One region of the Ammoniphilus soli genome, then DNA from elsewhere that is predicted to be linked to it. Evidence: riboswitches for the same ligand, from Rfam matches in the RefSeq annotation. Region 1 holds a riboswitch; each other region holds the start of a gene.

Region 1 (4,094 bases):
GTTTTTGTCTGATAATCGATCATGTCTCTTCCATTCCTTTTTTCAAGACTTCTTCCTACTATGGTAGGAGATAAAACAAACAACTTATCAACAGTTTGTGGATAAGTTGTGCATAAGTGTGTGGTTTAGAGTCTTAAATTCGCGCGGTTGTTGCTCTTTTATACACCATAGCCGTGGATAAACTGGGTGTATACTGTTGAAAATGTGTGGATGCTTTGACTTGGCTGGGGATATCTTCCCACTCCACTTCCTTAAACCCACAAAATTGAAAAAAGGGTGCTGAACGTGTAAGCAAATAGATTTCCTGCAAGCCCTGTTTTCCAGCACGAGATAGAAGGATCCGCAAAAGCTCCCACCCTACCTTTTCATCGAAAAATGCCGGCTCCACAGCTAAGGACCGCAGCAATCCAAACTGATTCCCAAGAATCTCGAGACCCGCTGTTCCTACGACCTGTTGGCTGCCCAACTCCTCTACCACTAAAAAATGGTCCAGATGGGCTTCTATTCCCTCTACATTCAGTTTACCCTTTTTCAACAGATTCACAATCGCATGAATATCTTTCTTTCCGGCTACCCGCACCGCTAACCCCATCGACAGGGCCCCCTTCCTCTATCATTTCTATCATACATATGAGTAGAAATGATAGAGTATGCCCCTTTCGCTTAACTGTTTCTTACATACCTCGCCAACTCTGCCGTCATTTCATAGCGCATAAATGGCGTAATTAAATAGATTCCGTTAAAGTGGCGGCGAGTCGTTTCGATCAGCTCCATGGCAATTTCATTGCCCTGCTTTCTTGCATCTTCCCCTTCAAAGCGAGCCATCCGAGCCCGCACATCATCCGATAAGCGAATGCCTGGGACTTCATTGTGAAGAAACTCGGCATTGCGATGGCTTGTGAGCGGCATGATCCCAATAAAAATCGGCACTTGAATATGCTTTGTCGCTTCGGCAACTTGAAAAATCTGCTCATGGTCATAGAGCGGCTGGCTCATCACATAGTCCGCTCCTGCCTCCACCTTCTTTTCCAAGCGCTCAACCGCCTTATGCAAATGACGCGTATTCGGGTTGAAAGCAGCGGCAACCGTAAATGCTGCTCTCTTCTTTAACGTTCGGCCCGAGAACCCTACGCCGTCATTAAGCTGCTTCGTCATCCGGATCAGCTCAAAGGAAGTCATGTCATATACGGAAGAAGCTCCCGGAAGATCTCCATAACGGGTTGGATCCCCTGTAATCGCCAGCACGTGATCAATGCCTAATGCATACAAGCCCATTAAATGTGACTGCTGGCCAATCGAATTGCGGTCCCGGCAAGTCAAGTGCACCAACGGTCGAATGCCCACTTTCTCCTTTACCAAAGACCCCAGCGCCATGTTGCTCATCCGCGTCATCGCCAGCGAATTGTCAGCGAGAGTAATGGCATCGGCTCCCGCTTCCTTCAGTGCTGCTGCCCCTTCCAAAAACGGCTCAAAATCCAGATCGCGAGGCGGGTCCAGCTCAACGATGATCGTTGGTCTTTCCCGAACGAGCTCAGGAAGTGTTTTTTCATGGTGTGGTTCGGATAAAACCGCAACCTTGGACTCCTTGACCACCCCTATTGCTGAGTCTTCCTTTTTTTCCACAGGCGCTTTTCCTTTGATGCGAGTGGCTACCGCTTCAATATGCTCCGGTGTTGTCCCGCAGCATCCTCCCAAGATTCGCGCCCCTAACTGGTACAAGGTTTCAGCCGACTGACCAAAATACTCCGCTGAAGACGGATATAAAAACTGTCCATCCACATATTCCGGAAGCCCAGCATTCGGATACACGGACAACTTAAGCCCCTCTTTGACAGGAAGGGATTCAATGGATCGGATAATATTTGCCGGCCCATTGTAGCAGTTCAACCCCACAATGTCCGCACCCGCATCAACCAGGCGAGCAAATGCCGCTTCCAGCGGATAGCCATCCTGGGTCCGGTTCAAATCCTGAATCGTCAGCTGGCAGATCACCGGCAATGAAGTATATTTCCGAGCGACAGATAAAGCAAGAAGCGCTTCCTCCACAAAGCAAAAGGTTTCTAGCAGCAAGCCATCAATCCCTGCTTCAACTAAGCTTTTAATCTGCTCATCAAATACCTGCTCCAATTCTTCTAGGGGAATACTTTTTCTTCTTCCGCCTAAAATACCTCCTACGGAGCCTACCACGTAAACCGAATCTCCTGCGGCCTCTCTGGCCAAGCGAACTGCCGCCTGGTTGATGGCCTCTACTTGATCCTCCAAGCCGAACTTCGAAAGCTTTTCTCGATTGGCTCCGTACGTATTGGTTTCAATCAGGTCGGCACCGGCCTTTACGTACTGGAGATGGATATCCTTAATGACATCGGGGCGGGTTACATTTAACTCTTCCCCACAAGTGCCTACAGGAATTCCGTAGCGATGAAGCAATGTCCCCATCGCCCCATCGCCAATTAATACTTGATCCTTTATTTTTTCTAACAATCCTTGCTTCTGTTCCATGTCTCTCACCCCTAAACAATAGTCCCTAAAACAAGAAAAAACCCCTGAGCAAATGAGCCAGAAGGTTCTCGGGATCTGTAACACACTATCATGAGCCCCTTCTTATCTCCCAGATACCTTGCGTATCTGCAGGAATTAGCACCCTGCCTTAATGCGTCCTGAACGCCTTAACGGGTTGCCGGGTTTCATCGGGCCAGTCCCTCCACCTGCTCCAAATAAGAAAAGTGTTAGATTTATTTTAAAACACTAAGTATTTATATTAACGTAATCATACGGGATGGTGCGATATCTGTCAATGGAGGATCATTCCTAGGCGAAAAGTTTTTGATAAAGCTTCTGAAAGACTTCGACTAAGAAGAACTTCACTTGAATTTTAGGGCCATCTCCATCAGCTTCCTGCTTAACGGCATCCCCCGTATCGATATCTACAAAGCAGAGCGGCGGAAACAATACGCACCACCAGTTTTGCCCTAAACCTTGTCCAACCGTTACGCGAAGGGCTTCATACTCCCCAGCAGGATATACATACTGGCCGTACATTTTTGTCGGAAAAGGAACCTTTCCTAACTCTACTTGGCTTGTATAAGAAAATCCATGCTTGGCAATAGTTTGGTCCACTACCTCTTGCAGCTGCGGCAATTCCTCTGCCATCTTCTCACGCGCTTCTTCCATCGTTTGCAAATCCGTTACCTTACCTTCCAGGTAAGCATTAATTTGATCTCGAATTTCTTGCTTTAGCCACTGATCTTGCGGGGAATCGCTATTGGCAATGACACGAAGCCGAATGGAATCTTGCGGAATAGGTTCTTCTTTTAGCAAGGAAGCAACTGAACGCTGACTCTCCCAACTCATGATTAATATAATAAATGTAAATAAGACCAAGCTTACTTTTTTCATGTTTTGTTTCCCCTCTCTTTTCTATCTCCTTAGCCAACAGTCTAGACAGAAAAGAAAGGGTTTAAACATGATTCGTTATTTTCAGAATAAAACTTATTATTCAGGAAAGGAAGGCCAGCTTCCCTGAGCTACAGACCCGCCTTCCCATCTCCTATCACAATTCGTTCAATCCCGGCTAAATCTTGAATCACTTCGGTTCTAGCAATGACACCAGTTCTCAAAAGCAATTGCTCTACATCCCGGGCCTGACCCATTCCCACTTCAAAGGCCACCAATCCGCCTGGACGAAGGACCTGCGGCAACCCTTTACAAAGCCGTCGATAGAAGTCAAGCCCATCCTCTCCCCCATCCAACGCACGCATCGGTTCATGATCCTTGACCTGCACATCCAATTCAAGAACATCGCTTGAAGGAATATAGGGAGGGTTAGAAACTAAAATATCCACAGGCTGAAGGAGCGGATCCAGGAGATCTCCTTTTAGAAAGGTAATCTGCTGCTCGACGCCATGAATGCGGCTATTTTCTTGAGCTGTATCCAAAGATTCCTGGGCGATATCCACAGCATAAACCTTCCACTGGGAATGAACGGCCAAACTGACAGCAATAGCCCCACTGCCCGTCCCAATATCCGCTACAGTCAAAGCATCTGATACGTCTCGCCTATGAAGAACTTGTTCAACAAGGATTTCCGTCTCCGG
Region 2 (4,094 bases), on a different contig from region 1:
CCTCGCTCACAATCAAATGGTCTCCCGATGAAAACAATAGGAAAACCGTTGAAATAGCAGCCATTCCAGAGGAAAAAGCAAATCCTGCCGTACCGGCTTCCAATTCCGCAATCGTCTCTTCCAGGGCGTGCCGGGTTGGATTTCCCGATCGGGAATAATCATAAGCGCCTGGTGCATCTACATCAAACTGATGATAGGTGGAGGCAAGGTACATCGGGGTAGAACTAGCCCCTGTTTGCGCGTCGATTTTATGACGATTATGAATCAATCTTGTTCCAAAATCTAAACTCATTTGCTTTCCTCTCCCTTTCTCCACTCTATTTCTGAAGCCTTAAGCGCTTGATCCAAATCCTCAACTAAATCTCCCGCAAGCTCAATGCCGACCGAGAAACGAAGCAAACGGTCACATACGCCTACTGCATCTCGGACTTCCTTTGGAATGTCAGCATGGGTCTGAACAGCTGGATAAGTCAAAAGACTTTCCACCCCACCGAGGCTTTCAGCAAAGGAAATGAGCTTCAAATGCTTTAGCAAGCCGGGTACGAGCCCTGGATCGTTCACCCGGAAGGAGACCATCCCGCCTTGACCAGCGTACAATACATCGGTTACTAGCGGATGTTCCTTGAGGAAGGATACGATTTGCTTAGCGTTTTCGGTATGTCTTTCCATCCGCAGGGCCAATGTTTTCATGCCTCGGATCAGCAGCCACGAATCCATAGGTGCTAATACCGCTCCAATGGAATTCTGCAGAAAATAAATCTTATCCGATAATTCCTGTCCTTTGGAGACAATGAGTCCGGCTAACACATCGTTATGTCCCCCTAAATACTTCGTGGCACTGTGGAGCGAAATATCAGCGCCTTGCAATAGAGGCTTTTGGTAATACGGAGAAAGAAAGGTATTATCGACTATCGTTAATATATTATGGTTTTTGGCGACGTTAGCGATGCTTTCGATGTCCGCCGTAATCATCATCGGATTGGTTGGGGTTTCGATAAAGACAGCTGCAGTTTCCGGAAGAATGTGCTCCTGCAGATCCTTGCCTTCTTTTAAATTGACATAGCTGAACGACAATCCATTAGGCTTCCAAATCTGCTCAAATAAGCGATATGTACCGCCGTACAAATCAAGGGAAGCCACAATATGGTCTCCAGGCTTAAATAAGCCCATAATCACGTGAATGGCTGCCATACCGGAACTCATCGCAAATCCTCGGTCTCCGCCTTCGATGTCGGCGATGGCTTCTTCCAGCACGGTTCTTGTAGGATTTTTGGTACGAATGTAATCAAAGCCGGTGCTTTGACCTAGTCCAGGATGCAAAAAAGCAGTAGAGAAAGTAACAGGAAAATTGATCGCTCCTGTTTCTTTTTCTCTTCGGTTTCCTATCTGTACTAGCTTTGTCTCTAAATCCATGGTTTGTCCTCCTCATCTCTTTTCTCATGATGTCTGAATTATTGTTTCAACAATTTTATAACTTTAAAAGAAAAGCCCCTCTCAACTAGAAAGGGGCAGATCATCTTATCATAGAACGACCGACCCTTATCTATCAAAATGAACATCATTTTGTAGGAATTAGCACCGTGCTGTAAACTTTACACTAACAGCCGGTTGCCGGGCTTCATCGGGCCAGTCCCTCCGCCTTCTCTGGATAAGAGTAATGTATGAAATTCAACTAATTACCTGAAATTATATGGGGATAATCGACTTTTGTCAATGAATTCTTAGGATTTGGGCAAGTACCGCTTTTCCACGAGCTTTCCTGTTCCCCATATTGTAGCAATGCCCAGTCCTAATGTGACCAGCTTTAGCGGCTCCCGGATCAGCTGAGGCAAATCTGCTCCGATATAGGAAAGGATAAAGACCAGCACGGCTTTTCCTAGGAGGGTGGCCCAAAAATAGGTGTGAAACGGAATGGATGACAAGCCTGCCAGCACATTGATCAAACTAGACGGGGAAAATGGAAAGCACCGCAATAGGAAAAGGACTGAGAATCCATGCTTTTCAAACCATCGCGAACTTTTTTCTAGCCCCTTATACTTATGGAACAAAGGGGCGAGCCATTTATGCCCGATCTTTCGCACTAGCCAGAAAACAAGGAGAGAGCCGAAACTCGCTCCAAGCCAAGTAAAAACAAAGCCTTTTAAAAATCCAAAAGCAACAGCGTTTCCGGTGACAATAGCAAAAAGTGGAAGAAGAGGGAAAAAAGCTTCTACTATGGGAAGGATAAAAGCAACCGCAACACCCAACCCGCGATAGGCTTGAATTACCTGATATAAGTCTTCTAGCCTAATATCCATTGATTGAACCTCACAATACAAGTTGATCTTTTTGCTGGACTATGATTTAACTAAAATATACCATAGCTAGAGACAGGAGGGAAATTAGCACCATGAGGAAATGGCTGTATTCAGCATATATGTACTTATTCTTAATTACCCTTCTAGGTATTCTTTTGCGCTGGAAAATGGTAGCACCCATTTTTCCCGGGCTTCAATTTATGCATCTTGTCCATGCCCACTCGCATGTGGCTTTCTTAGGATGGGTTTATTTTCTAATCAATGCGGTAATTATTCGACATTGCTTTCCTGAAGGGTTTAATGAGAAGAAATCCACTAGGATCTATTACTTTTTGCTGCATGTTTCCGTTCTGGGAATGCTTATCTCGTTTAGTTACCAAGGGTATGGGCCCCTATCCATAGCCTTTTCTACTCTTCATGCTTTTTTATCTTATTACTTCGCTTTTCAGTTTTTTTCCCATCGCAAAAAAAAATGGCCTTGGTACGCCAAGTCCTTTTATCAGGCAGCCATTTGGTTCAATTTGTTATCCTCGCTTGGACCTTGGGGCCTTGCGATTGCGGGGGCAACAGGATTTGGAAATACGGAAATTAACAATTTTTTTATTTATTACTATCTTCATCTGCAATATAACGGTTGGTTCACCTTCGTTATTTTGGGTATGTGCTATCGTTTTGTTTCCATTGAGCAGACTTCGCAACGCAATTGGGCCAAGTGGCAATTTAGATTATTGGCAATTAGTGTAGTTCCTTCTTATTTATCTTCCACGTTATGGTTCTTTGATCATCCTATAGCGGTTGCTCTTGGATTAGCAGGGGCTGTTCTGCAATTTATTTCCATTGTCATGTTTTTAAGCCTAGTAGCTGGTCCGCTCTGGCGTCAACAGAATTCCCTAAGCTTGCAGCTGCTATTAGGTTTATCTCTTATCAGTCTCAGTGTGAAGGCTTTACTGGAACTGTTTGCAGCGTGGCCCTCCTTGGCTTATGCAGTTTATGAGAGCAGGCAGGTGATTATTGCTTATCTGCATCTCACCCTGCTGGGCTTTATTACAAGCTTTCTGTTGTTTTTCACCGGAAAGGAGTTTGCAGTAAGAAATTTGGCTATTCCTTCAGCAGCTTTCTATATCACCGGAACGGTCGGCATGATTTTCCTGCTGTTTTTAGCGGGTTTCTTCCAGTGGCTCCGATGGCCCATGCCCCAACCCATCTGGCTTGCCCTGCTCATGACCGGTGCACTCAGTGGTTTCGGTATGGCGGGGTTATTTTGGGATATCCATCGAGGCTTCCGTCAGGTATAGCCCCTATTACTGGACCTCACTCGATTTCGGGAGCTGAAGCTGAACCATCGTACCATCAATTTCAGGATAAATCTTAATTTTTCCGCCATGAGCCTCGATGATTTGTTTACAGATGGCTAAGCCGAGACCCGTTCCATTTTCTTTAGTAGAGTAAAAAGGACTAAAAATTTTCTTAATGTCATTGGAGCTGATCGGATTTCCATTATTAAAAAAGAGAACAAAAACCTTCTCGTCGCTATCCCTGCAGGCAATTCTCAGAATCTTCTCCCGCTGATCGGGATGGGCTTGGAATTCTTCGCAAGCATTTTTAATAATGTTAATGAAGGTTTGCTCCAATTCCTTGCTGTTTCCCTTAATGGTCGCATGGGACTCCAGCTGGACGATCGTCTCAATGCCCAAGCGAAGAAATTCAAATTCAAAGAGGGAGACGCATCGCTCAATGACCCGACATAAGTTAACTTCCTCAAACTCTCTATTTAGAGGGAGGTTCCTCCTCTTTGTA
Region 3 (4,094 bases), on a different contig from region 1:
CAACGTCAGATTATTTCGCACCGATTCTTCTACCAGAATCCCTTCTTTTCGCCGCTCCTCCGGAACAAGCACGACACCCTGGCTTACGGCATCCGCGGGATTTTGAATCGATAGCGTTTTTCCCCGCAAGATGAGTTGGCCCTCATCACGAGAATCAGCACCGAATAAAATTCTGGCCAATTCCGTTTTACCCGCGCCGACCAAGCCGGCTATACCGACAATTTCTCCTTCGCGAACCTCCAGATCCACTCCTCGGACTTTGCTGCCGCTCCTCATCCCACGCACTTCGAGCAACGTTTCGCCGATAGGGACTCGTTTTTTCGGGAATTCTTCGGAAAAAGCTTTTCCCAACATGTCCGCAATCACCTGATTTATGCTCGTTTCCGATGTCTTCTTGGTTGAGACATGCTGACCGTCCCGCATGACGGTGATCCGATCACACACTTCAAAAATCTCCGGCAAGCGGTGGGAAATAAAGATAATCCCTACATTCTGCTGCTTCAGCTGCCTCATCAGGGCAAACAGCCGCTCAGCTTCCTTCACGCTAAGAGGAGCTGTGGGCTCGTCAAAAATAACATATTTCACATCTTGAGCGATCGCTCTGGCAATCAAGATGATTTGCTTTTCCGAAAGCGTCAGTTCTTCCGCCTTTTTCCGAACAGGGATGGAAAAGCCTAAACGCTTCAGAATCTCCTCGGCATCCCGGTATAAGTCAGGCCACTTGAAAAACGTGCCCCTTCGATTGACCTGCCGATCGAGCAGGATATTCTCCGCTACGCTCAGATAGGGAACCAAGGCGACGTCTACCTCTTGGTACACACATTGAACGCCGTATTTCTTCGCATCAGCGGGAGTTGAAATCTGCACTTTTTCCCCGTCTACCCAGATCTCTCCTCCATCCGCTACATAAGCCCCTGTCAGGATTTTCATCAGCGTGCTTTTCCCTGCCCCGTTAGCTCCCAGCAGCGCATGGATTTCTCCCGCACGAAGCTCAAAATCGACCGCCCGAAGAGCAGGGACGCCTGAAAAGGACTTCTCGATGCGCTTCATCTCTAGTTTGGACATGTTCCATCCCTCTCTTATCAAAAATTAAAACTCCCCCTATTATCCGCGAACCCTATCATCCTGATAGGCCTGAACGTTAATAAAGGGAGTTTTTGGGTACATTCTTGTAGGAAAGACTCCGTATAACAGGAGAATCTCCGGTTATTTCTCTTTTTTAAATGCAATAGGATAAGATAAGAGGATTTTTTCCGGTTAAGTCCGGTAAAACAAGCATTTTTTCCTGATTTCAGGTGGATAACCGGAATTTCTCCTGCTATTTTAGCCCATTTGCCTTCGTTTTTCGGAATAGCAGGATTTTCTCCCGTTATGTTATGTTACTTTTGGTTCTGAGCTTCCAGTTCCTTCATCCACTCTTCGATTCCTTGCGTGCTTTGTCCCCATCCTTCGATGTGCTTGGAAAGGTCACCCATGGTTACCTTTTCCTTCGGAAGCATTTCGCGAGTGACTAGAATTGGATCTAAAGAAACATTTTGCGGGGTTTCTTCCCCTTTAATTTTCTTGTATACGTAACGTACTTGCACGCGTCCGATATCGGAAGGATCCACCGCAGCAGAAGCGATCCAAGGAGATGCTGGATCTTGAATCATTTGCAAGTCTTCATCACTCAAGTCGATCCCGTAAACTTTAATTTCGGTACGGCCCGCTTGTTGGATGGCGCGAGTAGCCCCTTTTGCGAATTCATCCCATGCTGCCCAAACGGCTGTAATATCGCCAGGGTTAGGATATTGCTTCAAGATCGCTTCCATTTGCGTTTGCGTATCTAACGCGGTGTTTGCTGATGCACTACCGAAAGCCGCAACCTCTTTGATTTCTGGGTATTTCTCTTGGAATTGCTTATAAGCGATTTGACGGCGCTCCATCGGAGCAAAACCGGCTACCCAAATCTTAACGATATTCCCTTTGCCGCCTGCATCTTCAGCCAGCTTTTCCAACGTGGACTCGGCCATCTTCACGTCACCTTGCTCCAATACCGTAACGCCAGGAATATCTAAAGCTGCGTCGAACGCAATAACAGGAATTTTTTGCTCAACGGCTTTCTTGACACCTTGCGTTAAAGCTTCCGGTGTTCCATGGTCAATCAAGATCCCATCGAATCGTTGGTTCACAGCCGCATCCAGCTGAGAAGCCATCTTAGCCAAATCATTATCTGCATTAAAGACGGTCAGTTCCCCGCCAAACTTTTCTACTTGTTCTTTTACACCAGCCACGTATTGAGCCGAAAAGGTTCCAATATTAAACTGCATGACTAAAGCAATACGCTTCTTGGCTTCAGTTGCTCCTTCTCCGCCAGAAGTGGTTCCGCCCGCTTCTTCTTTCGCTCCCCCGCCGCATGCGGTGAGGACTAGCGAGAAAATCATGACGAACGAAAGAAAAAGAGATAATTTCTTTGTTTTCATTTGAGTGCCCCCATATTTTTTTATTTATTATAGAAAGACCTGAAAAATTCAGGCAATAACTACCACAGTTTTCTTAGTTGTTTACTTTGCTTTTAAAACTAGAATAATCCGATTTTTTAGCGGAGTAAAGTCCAAAAGTCCTAGTAGTTTATGGTAATAAGGTCCTGGAAAAAGAAAAAACTTCTTCAATAAGAAGAAGTTTCATGAACAAGGCATTTTCCTTCATCTTATCTACCAGGATTCTCCTGCTGGAATTGGCACCTTTTCATGTCCATTCATGAACGGTTGCCGGGTTTCATAGGGCCAGTCCCTCCACCTCTCTCGATAAGAAACTATTCAGTTCGCTAGGTAAGATCTTACTAAAAAAAAATGGGGGCGTCAATAAATTTTTTAGAATCATGATTGCATAGAATGAACCAAAAGGAGGAGTGACCCACATGTCTCTTATGCCTCAACCCCACACCCATTACTTCCGCACTACAGGTTCGGGCGAACACGAGCACTTCGTTCATGCTTTTACCTTTCCTGAGAAGGGAAACTCTACAGATGGTCATGTTCATGCCTTTAAAGGAGTAACCCCAAAAGAACACGGCCACCAGCATTTCTTTACAGGCAGCACAGGGCCCGCCATCCCCCTCCCCGATGGGACACACATTCATGAGGTGAAAGGGAAGATTTATCGAGATGAGGATGGCAGACCCACCCATCCCCATGAGTTTAAAGCTCTAACCGGAAGACCGTTGGGGCAGGCGCCACCGGGGTGGTAGATTCGTTAGTCGATTAACTAACATGTTTGTGCCGGTCATCATTCACATTGTACGCTTGATAAATCCCCGAATCTTCTCAAGGAAAAAATCCCGCTTTTCTAGGTGCGGAGAGTGTCCTGTGTTTTCCACTACCCATTCTTCAAAGTTTCCGGAACGTTCTAACACCACGCGCATTTGAGATACCATGGGCTGTGGAGGAAACTCATCCATGCCTGGCCAACCGGGAACGTAACCCAGCTTCCCCAAATAACCAAAATCAAATAAAGAGCTATCCGATACGATCTGATCATCTGCTCCGCGAATCCATAAAACGGGGATTTGAGGCTCTAGGTCAGCAAATGCAGCAAGATTCAAATACTTAGGAGACAACGCATTATTTATTCCTTTGTCTCCGGGAGCTACGCCCGGCCATTCCGCGCAAGTCTCAAACGTACCCGGGTAGAAACCGGATCCCAACTTTGTGGATAGCATAGAGCGGACGAAACGATCTTCCTTTTGGGCATCAAGCCGGAAGGGCGGCTTAACGTAAAACTGATTCAAGACATTCCTGGGGCTATGGGGCTGCTCCTCCCCCGTAGCCCTTTGGCTAAGCAGCTCTATGAATTGAGGGTTAGCCGTTCCGCCGCCAGACCCGGCAAAATTCGGATAGCAAGGTGTCCCCTGCTCATCCTTCGTTCCCCCAAATCCAAAAGGAGATACGGGATTCATCAACATGAGCGAAGAAACCTCATTCGGGTAGTCTATCGCATATTGCATGACCACCCCGCCACCCATCGACCAGCCCAACATATGAAGCTGACGATCCAATCTCAGCGACTGTACAAACGACCTCACATCCTCCGACCAATCACGCAATCCTCTCGTT
Region 4 (4,094 bases), on a different contig from region 1:
TTGCCGCTTGTTCCCGGAAACCATCTGCGATCTGCAAAGTATTGTTTCACCTCATTGAGGCTGCAAATGGTTTCTTGCCTTTTTTCCGCATGAATCACGTAGTTCATTGTTTTTTGCTCCTTTCGATTATGTCGTAGACAGCGATTCGATCTCCAACTTTAGCTTCTTTAAAGTGTTTATGACATCATAGAAGGTTTCAAATGATGAATGGGGAAGATGAAGTTCTTCACATTTTTGTTTTAGAAAGGATCTGGCAATGGTATAATCAGCAATTTTCGCTCCCGCTAAATCGGTAATGCTGTCGCCGATGACCACTTTGTAATATTGGTCAGCCGGGAAAGAGCGGATGATCGTTGTTTTGCACATTCCACAGTCCACATCGCAATGCTCATCACAAGAGTTAGGCCAAGTAATTTGGATAGTCGGCTCATTGAACCGAGCACTGTTGCAATAAATCCGCTCCTTTAGTCCAAAGGGCTCTAGCATAGGGTGAACGAAGAAATCAATGCCGCCGCTCGTAATCAAGAGATGGATTCCTTGTTCTTCTGTAAAGGCAACAAATTCCTTGAAGCCTTCCCGAATCCGTGCCTGCTCCAGGACAAAACGAGTGATTTCTTCTTTTTGGCTGCTTGGAATCAGGGCAAAAAGCTCTCCTACGCCAGTGCGAATGGTTTTCTCCTGGGATAATATGGATTGCACAATTTCTTCCCAGCCTTGGGGGGCGAACTGCCTCATGATATCTACGATGTTATCTTTTTCGGTAATGGTCCCATCAAAGTCGCAAAATAATATGATGTTTTTACTCATTTAACAATTCCCCACTTTTCAATGGCTGCCAGCAAATGGGGGTTCTCCGTTTGATCTAGCGCATTTCCCTGCAAAGTTTCCTGAATGGCGGCAATGAAAGCTTGTCCCCCTCCTACAGGGCCAGCGGGATGTCCGTGAATCCCTCCACCAGCATTAACCATGTGGTCTAGGCCGAAGTCTTTATAGAGCAGTGGAACCATTCCAGGATGGATACCAGCAGAAGGTACAGGGAATGCAGGACGGATGCCTGGCAGTTCTTCTGCTAAATGCTGGGCAATGTCTAAAGCCTCTTGCTTAGGCAATGCTACCGAGCCATAGGGAGATGGGAAAAGGACGATATCCGCACCTGCGAGCCTCATTAGCTTTCCTAATAAAAGAGGAGCAGATATACCGTAATGAGATGATTGGTATAGGGCACCAGCCATAGCTGGGTGGGCCATAATGGGCACCTGAATATCCGGATCACGGCTCAGTTGGGTTAAGATATCCAATCCATAAGGCAAAACATTAAGCAGCAAGCAGTTCGCACCGTTATCCACGGCCCTTTTTGCCCGTTCGATCAGACCGGTAACAGGACCTGTTAGATTGGCTGCATAGAGCACTTGGCGGCCAGACGCTTCAATTACTTCCTTGCAGGCACGGATACGCTCCAGGAAAGGGGCATGTTCGTCGGCAAAGAAGATTTCATCATCTTTTACTAAGTCTACGCCACCCTCTACTTGAAGCCGGAATTGCTCCACTAATTCTTCTAGGGGAAGGCCGATGCATGATTTGAAAATGCTCATAAACAATGGGCGATCGCAGACATTAAGCCGTTCGCGTACACCTGCAATTCCAAACTTGGGTCCCGAAAATTCTTTTGTAAATTCTTCGGGGAAATCGATATCCAGCAATTTGATTTTGCCATCCATGGATAGCTTGCCGAATACGTTGGTTAAGAGGGAAGGGAGGTCATACGTGAAATTGACCACAGGATATTGGACTTTAATAACTCCTCTTTCAAGCCCTTCTTCAGTCTTTTCGAGAACAGTGGCTCCGGCAGAACGGCCTAGATGCTTTTGCAGTTTTTCCTGCTTTGCCGCCGGGAGGTCCGTCCAGCTTCCGACAGTCATGCCGACTGCGATGGCTTCTGCTTTTTTTTCTAGGCTTTTCGCCTCAGTGAGATAGGAGACCGTAATGTATGACAAAGGACAAAACTCCTTCCAAATAATATTAATCCGTTAGAGGGATTGGCTGACGTCAAGATAGTACTTCGACAACAAGTTTTCCTCGTGCTTTCCAAATGGTGTAGCGAAGCTATAAATTCTGACAGTATGAAAAAAAGTACCTCTTAGATAAGGGGTACTTGAAGAGCGAATCAAATACAACTTATCTCTCCGAATGATGAGTTCATTCTGCAGGAAGTAGCACCGTGTTTTTATTTTGCACAATTGGAGAAAAATAAAAATCGGTTGCCGGGCGTCATTGGGCCAGTCCCTCAGCCATCTCTCGATAAGATGAAATATCAAATTGTAAAAGTTTCATATAGAAGTGCAATACATACATTGAAATCTTAGCTTTTTTATAAAATAAAGTCAATAGAAGAAAAATTAGTGCATTGTAAAATCCTAATAGATTGACAATATTACAGAACTCTAGATAGTATATAGCTAGTTAAAATCCGCAATCTTTTTTTGTAACGTATTCTGAATGTTCTTATCCTCACCAAAAGGCTGGGGAATTTGGCAAGAATATAGGAAAATAGTCGTTTGGAGGGGTGGAGTATGGAGTATCGCGCATTTAGCGAACAGGAAGCAGTCGAATATGCTCGTCATTTACCAGGGATTTTCCCAGAAGGTGCACAGTTGGAGAGCCGAGAAATCGGAGACGGAAATTTGAACTTGGTTTTTCACATTCAAGATGAAATTTCAGGAAAAAGCATTATATTTAAACAAGCCTTACCGTATGCCAGAGTTGTCGGAGAATCCTGGCCGCTTACACTAGACCGTGCACGGATCGAGAGTGAAGCCCTCATTATCCAAGATCAAATATGTCCGGGCTTAGTCCCTAAAGTATATCACTACGATAAAGATCTAGCTCTCACGGTCATGGAAGATTTATCGAGCCATGTTATTATGCGAAAGGGGTTAATTGAAGGAAATCGTTATCCTGCTTTTGCTCAACATATTGGTTTGTTTCTAGCGAAGACGTTGTTCTACACTTCAGACCTGGCGTTGGACTTTAAGGAGAAAAAAGAAAAGGTAGCGCAGTTCATTAATCCGGAGCTTTGTAAAATTACAGAAGATCTAGTATTTACCGACCCTTATTATGATGCAGATACGAATAACTTCAATCCTTTAATCCGTGAAACGGTGGAAGGGATCTGGAAGAATGCGGAGCTTCGAAGAGAAATCGCCAAGCTTAAATATTCCTTCATGACAGACGCCCAAGCTCTTCTGCATGGGGATCTCCATACGGGGAGTATTATGGTCACAAAAGAGAGCACCAAGGTGATTGATCCGGAGTTTGCTTACTACGGGCCTATGGGCTTTGATATCGGTGCGGTCATAGCCAACCTGCTGCTCAATTATGCTGCTCAGGAAGGATTAAAGGCTTCTGAACAGGAGTGCCAATCGTTTCGGGAATACCTGCTTGAGACTGTAAAGGATGTATGGAACACGTTTGAAGGCGAATTCCGCAGATTATGGGATGTACATGTAAAAGACGTCATGTACTCCGCAGAAGGGTATCAAGATGACACAGCAAGTCGCCTTCTGAAGGATTCCATTGGATTTGCCGGCTGCAAAATGATGAGAAGGGTAATTGGATTAGCTGGAGTTGCCGACCTGAATTCTATTGAAAACGAAGAGACGCGGGCTAAAGCAGAAAGATTAGCTCTGGCGGTTGGACAAAGTTTAGTTTTGGAAAGACATTCGATTAGCAGTATCGAGGATCTATTGCGTTTGGTGAAGAATATAGAAGAGTAGGTGTCAATTATTGTGGAAAATCATGTCCATTCCATTCGCTGGGAAGAGGATCGAGTCCTGTTGCTGGACCAGACGAAGCTTCCCTTAGAAGTCGTTTTTGAGGACGTCCGTACTATTGAACAAATGTGGAATGCCATTCGCGCATTGAAGGTGAGAGGGGCACCCGCTATCGGAATTGCTGCCGCCTATGGGATGTATTTGGGGGCTAGGGAACTGCAGGCTGCGAACGCTTCTGAGTTTCTTAGCCAGCTGCGTGAGAAAAGAGATTACTTAGCAACTTCTCGCCCAACGGCAGTCAATTTATTCTGGGCAATAGACCGA

The links. Region 1 has a riboswitch for S-adenosylmethionine ahead of ABLT31_RS20700 (bifunctional homocysteine S-methyltransferase/methylenetetrahydrofolate reductase). Riboswitches for the same ligand answer to the same signal wherever they lie in the genome.
Region 2: linked by a shared signal. The riboswitch ahead of ABLT31_RS19760 (aminotransferase class I/II-fold pyridoxal phosphate-dependent enzyme) and the one ahead of ABLT31_RS20700 (bifunctional homocysteine S-methyltransferase/methylenetetrahydrofolate reductase) in region 1 are both predicted to bind S-adenosylmethionine.
Region 3: linked by a shared signal. The riboswitch ahead of ABLT31_RS22000 (sugar ABC transporter substrate-binding protein) and the one ahead of ABLT31_RS20700 (bifunctional homocysteine S-methyltransferase/methylenetetrahydrofolate reductase) in region 1 are both predicted to bind S-adenosylmethionine.
Region 4: linked by a shared signal. The riboswitch ahead of ABLT31_RS17890 (2,3-diketo-5-methylthiopentyl-1-phosphate enolase) and the one ahead of ABLT31_RS20700 (bifunctional homocysteine S-methyltransferase/methylenetetrahydrofolate reductase) in region 1 are both predicted to bind S-adenosylmethionine.

Annotation. Positions count from the first base shown of each region.
Region 1 is NZ_JBEGDL010000011.1:138,779-142,872, forward strand. It holds gene ABLT31_RS20690 (L-threonylcarbamoyladenylate synthase) at 1-23, opposite strand, end outside; gene ABLT31_RS20695 (GNAT family N-acetyltransferase) at 134-592, opposite strand; gene ABLT31_RS20700 (bifunctional homocysteine S-methyltransferase/methylenetetrahydrofolate reductase) at 664-2,499, opposite strand; SAM riboswitch class I at 2,599-2,721, opposite strand; gene spoIIR (stage II sporulation protein R) at 2,809-3,396, opposite strand; gene prmC (peptide chain release factor N(5)-glutamine methyltransferase) at 3,525-4,094, opposite strand, start outside.
Region 2 is NZ_JBEGDL010000010.1:172,553-176,646, reverse strand. It holds gene metC (cystathionine beta-lyase) at 1-292, opposite strand, end outside; gene ABLT31_RS19760 (aminotransferase class I/II-fold pyridoxal phosphate-dependent enzyme) at 289-1,413, opposite strand; SAM riboswitch class I at 1,537-1,655, opposite strand; gene ABLT31_RS19755 (TVP38/TMEM64 family protein) at 1,722-2,297, opposite strand; gene ABLT31_RS19750 (hypothetical protein) at 2,390-3,592, shown strand; gene ABLT31_RS19745 (sensor histidine kinase) at 3,599-4,094, opposite strand, start outside.
Region 3 is NZ_JBEGDL010000012.1:180,127-184,220, forward strand. It holds gene ABLT31_RS21995 (sugar ABC transporter ATP-binding protein) at 1-1,065, opposite strand, end outside; gene ABLT31_RS22000 (sugar ABC transporter substrate-binding protein) at 1,380-2,462, opposite strand; SAM riboswitch class I at 2,687-2,793, opposite strand; gene ABLT31_RS22005 (YmaF family protein) at 2,900-3,229, shown strand; gene ABLT31_RS22010 (alpha/beta fold hydrolase) at 3,272-4,094, opposite strand, start outside.
Region 4 is NZ_JBEGDL010000009.1:33,717-37,810, forward strand. It holds gene ABLT31_RS17880 (methylthioribulose 1-phosphate dehydratase) at 1-107, opposite strand, end outside; gene ABLT31_RS17885 (2-hydroxy-3-keto-5-methylthiopentenyl-1-phosphate phosphatase) at 127-807, opposite strand; gene ABLT31_RS17890 (2,3-diketo-5-methylthiopentyl-1-phosphate enolase) at 804-1,994, opposite strand; SAM riboswitch class I at 2,173-2,305, opposite strand; gene mtnK (S-methyl-5-thioribose kinase) at 2,571-3,773, shown strand; gene mtnA (S-methyl-5-thioribose-1-phosphate isomerase) at 3,780-4,094, shown strand, end outside.